DNA from 2 places in the Synechococcus elongatus PCC 6301 genome. Region 1 is predicted to be linked to the other one. Evidence: riboswitches for the same ligand, from Rfam matches in the RefSeq annotation. Region 1 holds a riboswitch; the other holds the start of a gene.
What was found. Region 1 has a riboswitch for cobalamin ahead of cobG (precorrin-3B synthase). Riboswitches for the same ligand answer to the same signal wherever they lie in the genome.
Positions count from the first base shown of each region.

Region 2: another riboswitch for cobalamin. It lies ahead of SYC_RS00940 (HupE/UreJ family protein); the one in region 1 lies ahead of cobG (precorrin-3B synthase).

Region 1 covers NC_006576.1:2,395,294-2,399,715, reverse strand. Annotated here, with positions in the region: gene sigC (RNA polymerase sigma factor SigC) at 1-482, shown strand, start outside; gene SYC_RS11875 (bifunctional cobalt-precorrin-7 (C(5))-methyltransferase/cobalt-precorrin-6B (C(15))-methyltransferase) at 536-1,765, opposite strand; cobalamin riboswitch at 1,793-1,981, shown strand; gene cobG (precorrin-3B synthase) at 2,030-3,493, shown strand; gene SYC_RS11865 (precorrin-8X methylmutase) at 3,518-4,147, shown strand; gene cobI (precorrin-2 C(20)-methyltransferase) at 4,144-4,422, shown strand, end outside.
Region 2 covers NC_006576.1:204,972-209,393, reverse strand. Annotated here, with positions in the region: gene metH (methionine synthase) at 1-1,726, shown strand, start outside; gene SYC_RS00940 (HupE/UreJ family protein) at 1,881-2,576, opposite strand; cobalamin riboswitch at 2,597-2,741, opposite strand; gene SYC_RS00935 (RluA family pseudouridine synthase) at 2,877-4,422, opposite strand, start outside.

The DNA of each region.
Region 1 (4,422 bases):
ATGTGACGGAGAAATTAAACCGGATCAAAAAAGCCCAGCGCAAAATTGCGCAAACAAAGGGCAGAACTGCCAACCTTGAGGAGATTGCTCAAGAACTTGAGATGACCCCCGATCAAGTGCGGGAAGTCCTGTTGCGGGTGCCCAAATCGATTTCCCTAGAAACCCGTGTTGGCAAGGAAAAGGATACGGAGCTAGGGGATTTGCTGGAAACCACCGATTTCACCCCAGAAGAACGATTGACTCAGGAATCCCTCAGCAATGATCTGCAGCGGTTATTGCTCGAACTCAATCACCGCGAACGCGATGTAATTCGGATGCGGTTTGGTCTGCGCGATGGGCAGATTTATTCCCTCGCTGAAATTGGGCAAGTGCTCGACCTATCGCGTGAGCGAGTTCGCCAGATTGAGGCTAAGGCCCTGCAAAAGCTGCGGCATCCGCGACGACGCAATCAGATCCGTGACTATTTGGAGTTGTTGCACTAGTCGCTTCCCTGTCCAGTCCTCCTGTCTGTCTTAAGCAGCTTAGGCGCGATCGCCTAGGCTGTTTTTTTGACCGTCCATTGCGTGATCGGTGCCAGCGATTTCCAGCCGAGAAAGCGGCCGATCGGTTCCGCTCGCTGCACCGCCACACGGATTAAATCTCCCCCCCAGCGCTGCTGTCCAGCCAAAACGACTTGCTCGCTTTCGAGGGTAACGGCGTTAACAACTAGCCGCCCACCCATCGGCAGCGCTTGCCAGCATTGATCGAGCACACCTGGAGCAGTGACACCGCCACCGATGAAGATGGCATCCGGTTGGGGCAAGCCACTCAGCGTAGCCGGTGCTGAACCGGCAACCACTTGCAGGTTCGGAACCCCGAGGGCGATCGCATTCTGTGTAATGATTTGCAGCCGCTGCGGATGCTGCTCAATGGCGATCGCTCGACAGCGGCGATCGCTACGCATCCATTCAATGCCGATCGACCCACAGCCGGCACCCACATCCCAGAGCAGTTGGCCGGGCAGGGGAGCTAGCGCAGCTAGCGTGATCGCTCGCACTTCCCGTTTGGTCAGTTGCCCATCATGGTGGTAGGCCGCATCAGGCAGTCCAGTCAGGCGGGGCGGCACAATCAAGTCGCGATCGCGGGCATGGCATTCAATCGCCACGGTGTTGAGAGAGGCGATCGTGGGCTGAGACCAGTGCTCGGCTATTTCACTAATTTTTCGCTCCTTAGGGCCGCCCAGATGTTCTAAAACCGTGAGCCGACTTGACCCCCAGCCCTGCTGACAGAGTTGCTCTGCGATCGTGGCTGGAGTCGAGCGATCGGCACTGAGGGCCAAAATCTTGGCGCCAGGATAAAGTAGCGCGTTAAGTAACGCTGGATCGCGACCGCAAAGGCTCAGGGTTTCCACTTCCGGCAAAGCCCAGCCCAAGCGAGAGCAGGCCAAACTAAAGGCCGAGGGTGCAGGCAGAATCTGGAGTTCAGTCAGCGGCAAGCGTTGTGCCAGCAAACTCCCAACGCCGTAGCACATTGGGTCGCCACTGGCGAGGATGCAAATAGATTGGCCGCGCCGCTCGAGGATTTGGGTGATCGTGGCGGAAAACGGGGATCCCCAGCGCCATTGTTCCGCACCTGGCAGGGAAGGCAGAAGATCAAAATGGCGATCGCTGCCCACGAGAATGTCGGCTTGCAGGATACATTGCTGTGCGATCGGGGTTAGGGCCAGCCATCCTTCTTCGCTAATCCCAACGATCGATAGCCACGGAGTTAAGGAAGGAGTATCCATTGTCTTCGTAAAAAGTAATGCTCCCGCAAGCAGTGACCAGCCCCATGCTATGCTGCTGAGACTTAAGGATTGGGAAAGTCCGGTGTGATTCCGGTACTGTGCCGCAACTGTAATCAACTTTTAGGTATCACAATCGGCTATCAATGTGATTGCTCTTGATAGAGATATCTAGAAGCCCATGGAGTCAGAATGCCAGCCTTGAGGAGTGTCGAAAAGACACTCATTTGCTGAAGTTCTCTGCGCAGCACAGAGAAGGCGATCGCGATGAGTTGGTTGACACAAGCGAATGCTTGCCCGGGGGTATTTTATGGCACTCGGGCTCAGGATGGTTTTTTACTGCGTATTCGCATTCCTGCTGGGACTCTACATCTAAACCAGCTAAAAGTTATTGCCAATTTACTAACAACGCTTCAGTGCGATCAGGTGCAGGTTACCAATCGCGCTAATCTGCAAATTCGCGGTGTTCAACGAGCGATCGATTCGTCTGAGCTGAATCAGCTGCAAGCCGTTGGTTTAGCAGCAACTCATCCGCAGACCGATCACCTCCGCAATTTGATGGCTAGTCCCACCGCAGGGATTGACCCAGAAGAGCTGCTCGACACTCGCCCATATATTCAACAGATCGATCAGTTTTTGCAACAACATCCTGAATATGGTGAACTTTCCGCTAAGTTCAGCATTGGTCTAGATGGGGGTGGATCTGTCGGTATTGGCACGCGATCGCCTGTTGCCTGGGAACATCGTCTGAATGATGTTCAACTGACTGCTATTCAGACCAATCAGCAAGAGATTCCCTTTCTACTACAACTGGCAGTTAAAAAACAGCTAATTGATACTGGTTACATCATCACTCCTGATCAGCTACTCCCAACGATTGCTACACTGACTGCGATTTATTACGAATATAGCAACCAAGAAGTGAAGGCAGGTCGGCAAGGTAAACCCCGTTTGCACTCACTGATCGAAAGTTGGGGATTAGAGCAATTCTTACAAGTCATCCAAGAGCGATCGCGACAGTCTCTAGAGACAACTCAACAATCGCTTCCAGTCAGCCAGCCCTATCGACAGTTTGGCTTTTATCCCCAAAGCAATCCAGATCTTTTTTATCTGGGCATTCGTTCTTTTCTTGGCCAGATCACAGGTTTACAACTCACAGCTTTAATTCAAATTCTAGAAGCCCTAAACTGCCAAGAGATACGGTTAACACCCTGGCAAAGCCTCATCGTTCCCAACCTAAACAAGAGTGAAGTAATCGAGGCTCAGCAGCGGTTCCAAGAGTTAGGCTTTGCAACAACTGCTAAAGAACCTGTGATCATTGCTTGTGCGGGTCACCCTGTTTGTCAAGCAGCAATAGTTCCAACGCAACCTCTTGCAGAACGGTTGCAACAAGCCATTGATCAAGTTTGCCAAGCACTCGATCCAATTAATATTCATATCAGTGCTTGTTCTAAGTTTTGTGCTCAGTCAAGTCCAGCAGAGATTACGATTCTTGCAGCTGATTCTCCTGAAGAGCAAAAGCCAAACGAACGATATAATATCTTCTTTGGAGATAGCGATCGCTTTGATCGAATCTCAGGTCCCAGCCTGAGTTTTCATCAGGTCATCTCATTCATAACAGAGGTTTTAAAGCGCTATCAGAAACACAGACAATCAACTTCGGAGTCTCTCGTTCAGTTTCTGCTGCGGTCGCAGTTTGATCTGAATACTATTGTTCCAGTTCTACTTTAGATTCGGAGTACATTAGCTCGGCACATGTTCGACTACATTCGGAATGGCACTGACATCTATAAAAAGTCTTTTTGCATTATTCGTGAAGAGGCTTGTCTTAGCCATTTGCCAGAGGACTTGGCTACGGTTGTAGTCCGTCTCATCCACGCTTGTGGGATGACTGACATTGTTCAAGACTTTGAAGCCTCAGCTACAGCATTAGTTTCAGGACGTCAAGCACTCAAGGATGGATGTCCTATTCTTTGTGATTCTCAAATGGTCGCCAATGGCATTACCCGTAAGCGATTACCTGCTGAGAATCCAGTGATTTGTACCTTGAATGAACCCGAAGTGCCCGCGATCGCACAGCAAATTAACAACACTCGCTCAGCTGCAGCAATGGAGCTATGGCGATCGCAATTACAGGGTTCAGTTGTTGTCATTGGCAATGCACCCACCGCGCTCTTTCGCTTACTGGAAATCCTTGATGAAACGACTGACCGCCCTGCTGTGATCTTAGGCTTTCCAGTTGGCTTTGTCGGAGCTATCGAATCAAAGCAAGCCCTTGCTGAGAACTCTCGTAATGTTCCTTTTATGACCCTTCATGGTCGTCGCGGCGGCAGTGCGATCGCGGCTGCAGCAGTGAACGCGATCGCTCAGGAGAGTGAACTATGAGTTCTACTGGTCGTCTCTACGGGCTCGGCATTGGGCCTGGCGATCCAGAGCTACTGACGCTCAAAGCCTATCGGATTCTTAAGCAAGTGCCTGTGATTGCTTATCCGACGCTAGAGAATGGCAAGGCCCTAGCGCGATCAATCGTTGCAGATTATATCCGCACAGATCAGATTGAAATTCCCATGCCTCTGCCCTTCAGTGTGGAGCGATCATCACAACCCTATTACGATCAAGCAGCGATTAAGATTGCTCAGCATTTAACCGCAGGACAAGAC
Region 2 (4,422 bases), 510 kb from region 1:
TGAAAATGGTATTTGCGTCTACGATCCCCTGACAGAGCTGACAACCCTATTTGAAGGAGTCAGTGCCAAAGAAGCTCGGGCCAGTGGGCCTTCGCTGGCTGATTTGCCATTAGAAGAACGACTAAAACAACACATCATCGACGGCGAACGGATTGGCTTAGATCAAGCATTAGCGACGGCACTTGAGCAGTATCCACCGCTAGAAATTATCAATACCTTCTTGTTGGATGGCATGAAGGTCGTTGGTGATCTCTTTGGTAGTGGCCAAATGCAGTTACCCTTTGTGCTGCAATCGGCTGAAACCATGAAGTCTGCTGTGGCTTACCTTGAGCCCTTCATGGATAAAGAGGAAACCAATGACTCGGGCAAAGGCACGTTCCTAATTGCAACAGTCAAAGGTGATGTTCATGATATTGGTAAAAACTTAGTCGATATTATTCTGACGAACAATGGCTATAAGGTTGTCAATATTGGTATTAAGCAACCGGTAGAAAACATCATTCAAGCCTATCGAGACTGCAACGCAGACTGTATTGCCATGAGCGGGCTACTGGTGAAGTCTACTGCTTTTATGAAGGAAAACTTAGCTACCTTCAATGAGGAGGGTATTTCAGTCCCAGTCATTTTAGGAGGCGCGGCTCTAACACCCAAATTTGTCTATGAAGACTGCCAACAGACCTACAAAGGTCAAGTTATCTATGGCAAAGATGCTTTCGCTGATCTTCATTTCATGGATCAGCTCATGGCGGCTAAGTCCAAGGATCAATGGGATGACCAATTGGGCTTCTTGGATGAGCAGGGACAGCCTTTGCAGGTCGCCGCGATCGCCTCTGAAGCGGCTGAGCCAACAGAATCGAGAGAGTCTGTAGCAGAAGTTGTAATTGATTTAGAGCGATCGGAAGCCGTTGCAGTTGATATCGATCGCCCCACACCACCGTTCTGGGGATCAAAAATCCTCGGTCCTGACGAAATTCCCTTTGCCGAGGTCTTTAGCTATCTCGATCGCCAAGCCCTGTTTGTAGGTCAATGGCAATTCCGAAAGCCGAAAGAGCAAAGTCGCGAAGAATACGATGCTTTTATTGCGGAAAAAGTAGAACCGATTCTCCAGCAATGGACGACCCGAATTCTGGCAGAAGATCTGCTAGAACCGCAGGTCGTATATGGCTATTTCCCTTGCGTTGCAGTTGGAAATAGTCTGCAGTTGTTTGACCCCAACGATCGCGATCGCCCAACCGCTCGTTTCGATTTCCCCCGTCAACGGAGTTTGCGGCGACTCTGTATTGCTGATTTCTTCGCACCAGAAGAGCTTGGCATTCAGGATGTCTTCCCGATGCAAGCAGTCACGGTTGGCCATAAGGCAACAGAATTTGCAGCCCAACTGTTTGCAGGCGATCAATATAGCGACTATCTCTATTTCCATGGTTTGGCAGTGCAGCTTGCCGAAGCGTTGGCCGAGTGGACTCACGCTCGCATCCGGCGCGAATTGGGCTATGGTTCACTAGAACCCGAAAGTTTGCGCGACATCTTGGCGCAACGTTATCAAGGCAGTCGCTATAGCTTTGGTTATCCTGCTTGCCCCAATGTTGCTGATTCGCGGATTCAGTTGGAGCTTCTAGAAGCCGATCGCATTGGCATGAGTATGGATGAGAGTGAACAACTCTATCCAGAACAATCAACCACTGCAATCGTTGCCTACCATCCGGCTGCGAAATACTTTAGTGCTTGAGTTGGCTAGGGTCAGTCACAATTAAGGCTAGGAGCAATCTAGCTCGGACTATTTTGAGTCTCGAGGGATTGCACGATCGCAGACTCTAGGCATTGAAAAAGGGGAGATTTCTCTCCCCTGACTTTAGGGATCCATTGTGATCAATCGCATGCCCCTAAGCGACTGCTGGCAAGACCAGATTGATTAGCTCAGAAGTTAGGAAGGCAAGACCAATTCCAACCAGCACTAGACCACTTGTTTTCAAAGGTGCAGTCAGGCTTTCGGTTGCAGATTGTTGCCGAATCAAGGTACATCCCACTGCCCAAGCCGAAATAGCAATCACGAGTTGCGTCAGGGTAAAGCCAACTAGATAGGCAAACAGGGGCGGCATGCCAGCGCCAATAATCGCTTCACCGTAGGCATAGCCATGGAAAAGCCCCGCGATTGCGGCTAGCCCTGCAATCGCGGCAACTGGCAACGCTTTTTTGCGAGCCAGCAAGCAACCAAAAATCAGAATTGAGCCAGAGATCAGCAGCTCAGCCCCAGGCAAATTGAGATTAGCGAGGTGCAATCCTGTCCCAATTAGAGCAGCGATCACAAAGGCAAAAATACTGAGAAAACCTTGACGAGTTACAGATGCCAGCAAACCAACAGCAATCACAAATGCGAAGTGATCAACGCCGATGATAGGGTGGGCTAATCCCGATAGTAATCCTTCAAAAATACTGGTGGGTGTTTGTCCGCCCATAGCATGATGAGCAAAAGCAGGTGATGCTATCGAGAGAAGCAGTAAAACTGGTGCACTGAAAAGACTAACTTTCTGGAGTTTTCGTTGTAGTGAAGAGAGCGATCGCCCTGATTTAACTTGCATTTGCCTGTACCTCGCAGACAGTGTTTTGACGGGATAACGGTGGGCGTCCTGACTCAGAGACCAATAGTCTCATTACAGTTGCGGGACAGCGGCAGACTTACACTGCACTTTCCCCATTGCTTCTAGCAGCTGATCCCCGCTAGAACCGTTAGCCTAGTGATTATATACTGACAGACGTTCAGTTTTGGTTAGAAATAACGATAAGTTTTGTACTGAAGCCAATCTCAGAATCATTAATGCAATCAGAAATAATCAGATTTTTTAGACTTTGTTTTAGTCATTAATTGCCCTGATTTTCTATCAAAAAGGGGTGTCTGTGGTCAGCTGAATCCAGTCGAGCTGGCTGGGGTGCCGAAAGCGAATTGATCGCGCATGTAAATAGAGGCGATCGCTGCTTTGTCCGTAGAGATCATCGCCGAGAATGGGTTGCCCTAATCCCTCAGGATGCGCCATGTGAACTCGCAATTGATGCGTGCGGCCAGTAATAGGCTCCAGCTCCATGCGACAGCGATCGCCTGTTTGGTCGATGCAGCGATAGTAAGTCAGCGCTGGACGGCCGCGATCTCGATCGACGAGTTGATAGGGTCGCCGCGTCCAGTCGGGCCGCAAAGGTAAATCGATCGTCCCTGCAGTGCAATCGGGCTGACCCTCCAACAGTGCCTCGTAGACTTTATGAACTTGCCGGCGGCGAAATTGTTCAAACAAAGCCACTTGTGTGGGGCGATTGCGAGCCACTAAGAGAATGCCCGATGTTGCTTGATCAAGACGGTGAACCACGCAGTAGGTCGGCAGATCTGGAAACTGCTGGCGTAACAGCTGAATGGCACTGGCCTGCTGCAAACCCCTCGTACCGGGCACCGACAGCAGTCCGGCTGGTTTGATGATCGCTAACAGATCCGCATCTTCATAAAGAATTGGCAGTTCCAGCGGCTCATCTGAACTGGGTGGCAATCCAGCTAGAAGGTGGCCCAAAATTGGCTGGCAGCGATCGCGGCAAGGCCCGTAAAATTGCCCCGCTTGGCGATCGCTGAGCGGGGGGCCCCACCAAAATTCCGCGATCGAAAGGGGGGTCAGGCCCGCTACCCCCGCCCAATGCAAGAGCTTCGGCAGGCAACAATCACCGGTGCCCGTGGGCAGACGGCCTAAACTGGCGATTGCCTGTTCCACACCATCAAAACTGCGCAAAGTGGCGCTTTGATGCATGGCCGTTTGCAAGGCTTGAGAAATGGCGCGCCGACGGCGACGCAGTCGCAACCACTCAGCCTCCAGTTCAGCCACCTGAGCTTGCAAGGCTGCTAATTCCTGTCGACGAGCCTGTTTGAGGCGCGATCGCGCAAATCCATCGTCAGCCCCCGCTTGTTCGATTTCCCAGAGACGGTGCGCTAGTGCTTCGCCCGTAAGTTGGGCGATCGCCTGCTCGCGATCCTGTTGCCGTTGCAACCGGCGTTGCTGCTGTTCCGCTTTGAGCTGGTCTAGGCGATTTTGCCAGACCTGTTCCGCTGTTTTGAGTTCCGCACGGATAGGGTGCTGCTGATTGTCTTGCAGTGCAGTCCGAATCTCCTGCAGTTCCAGCAACGTCAATTCTTCCTGCAGCCGCGTTCGTTCCCGCCCCGGAATTGGCGGCACCCAGCCCGGCCATTCGGCTTTACCCTGTAGCGATCCCGAGAAAGCTTGCAGGACAAAACGATCGCCCTGATCGTTGGCAGCGATCAGCAGGCCAAACATCTTGCCTTCCAACAGCGGCAGCCCTTGGATCTCCAGCCGTTGCATCAGCTGCACTGCTAACTGTTCCGCTAGGACCGTACGGGGTAACCGTAGCCAGCGTTGGGTGCGCGGGCAAGCAGCC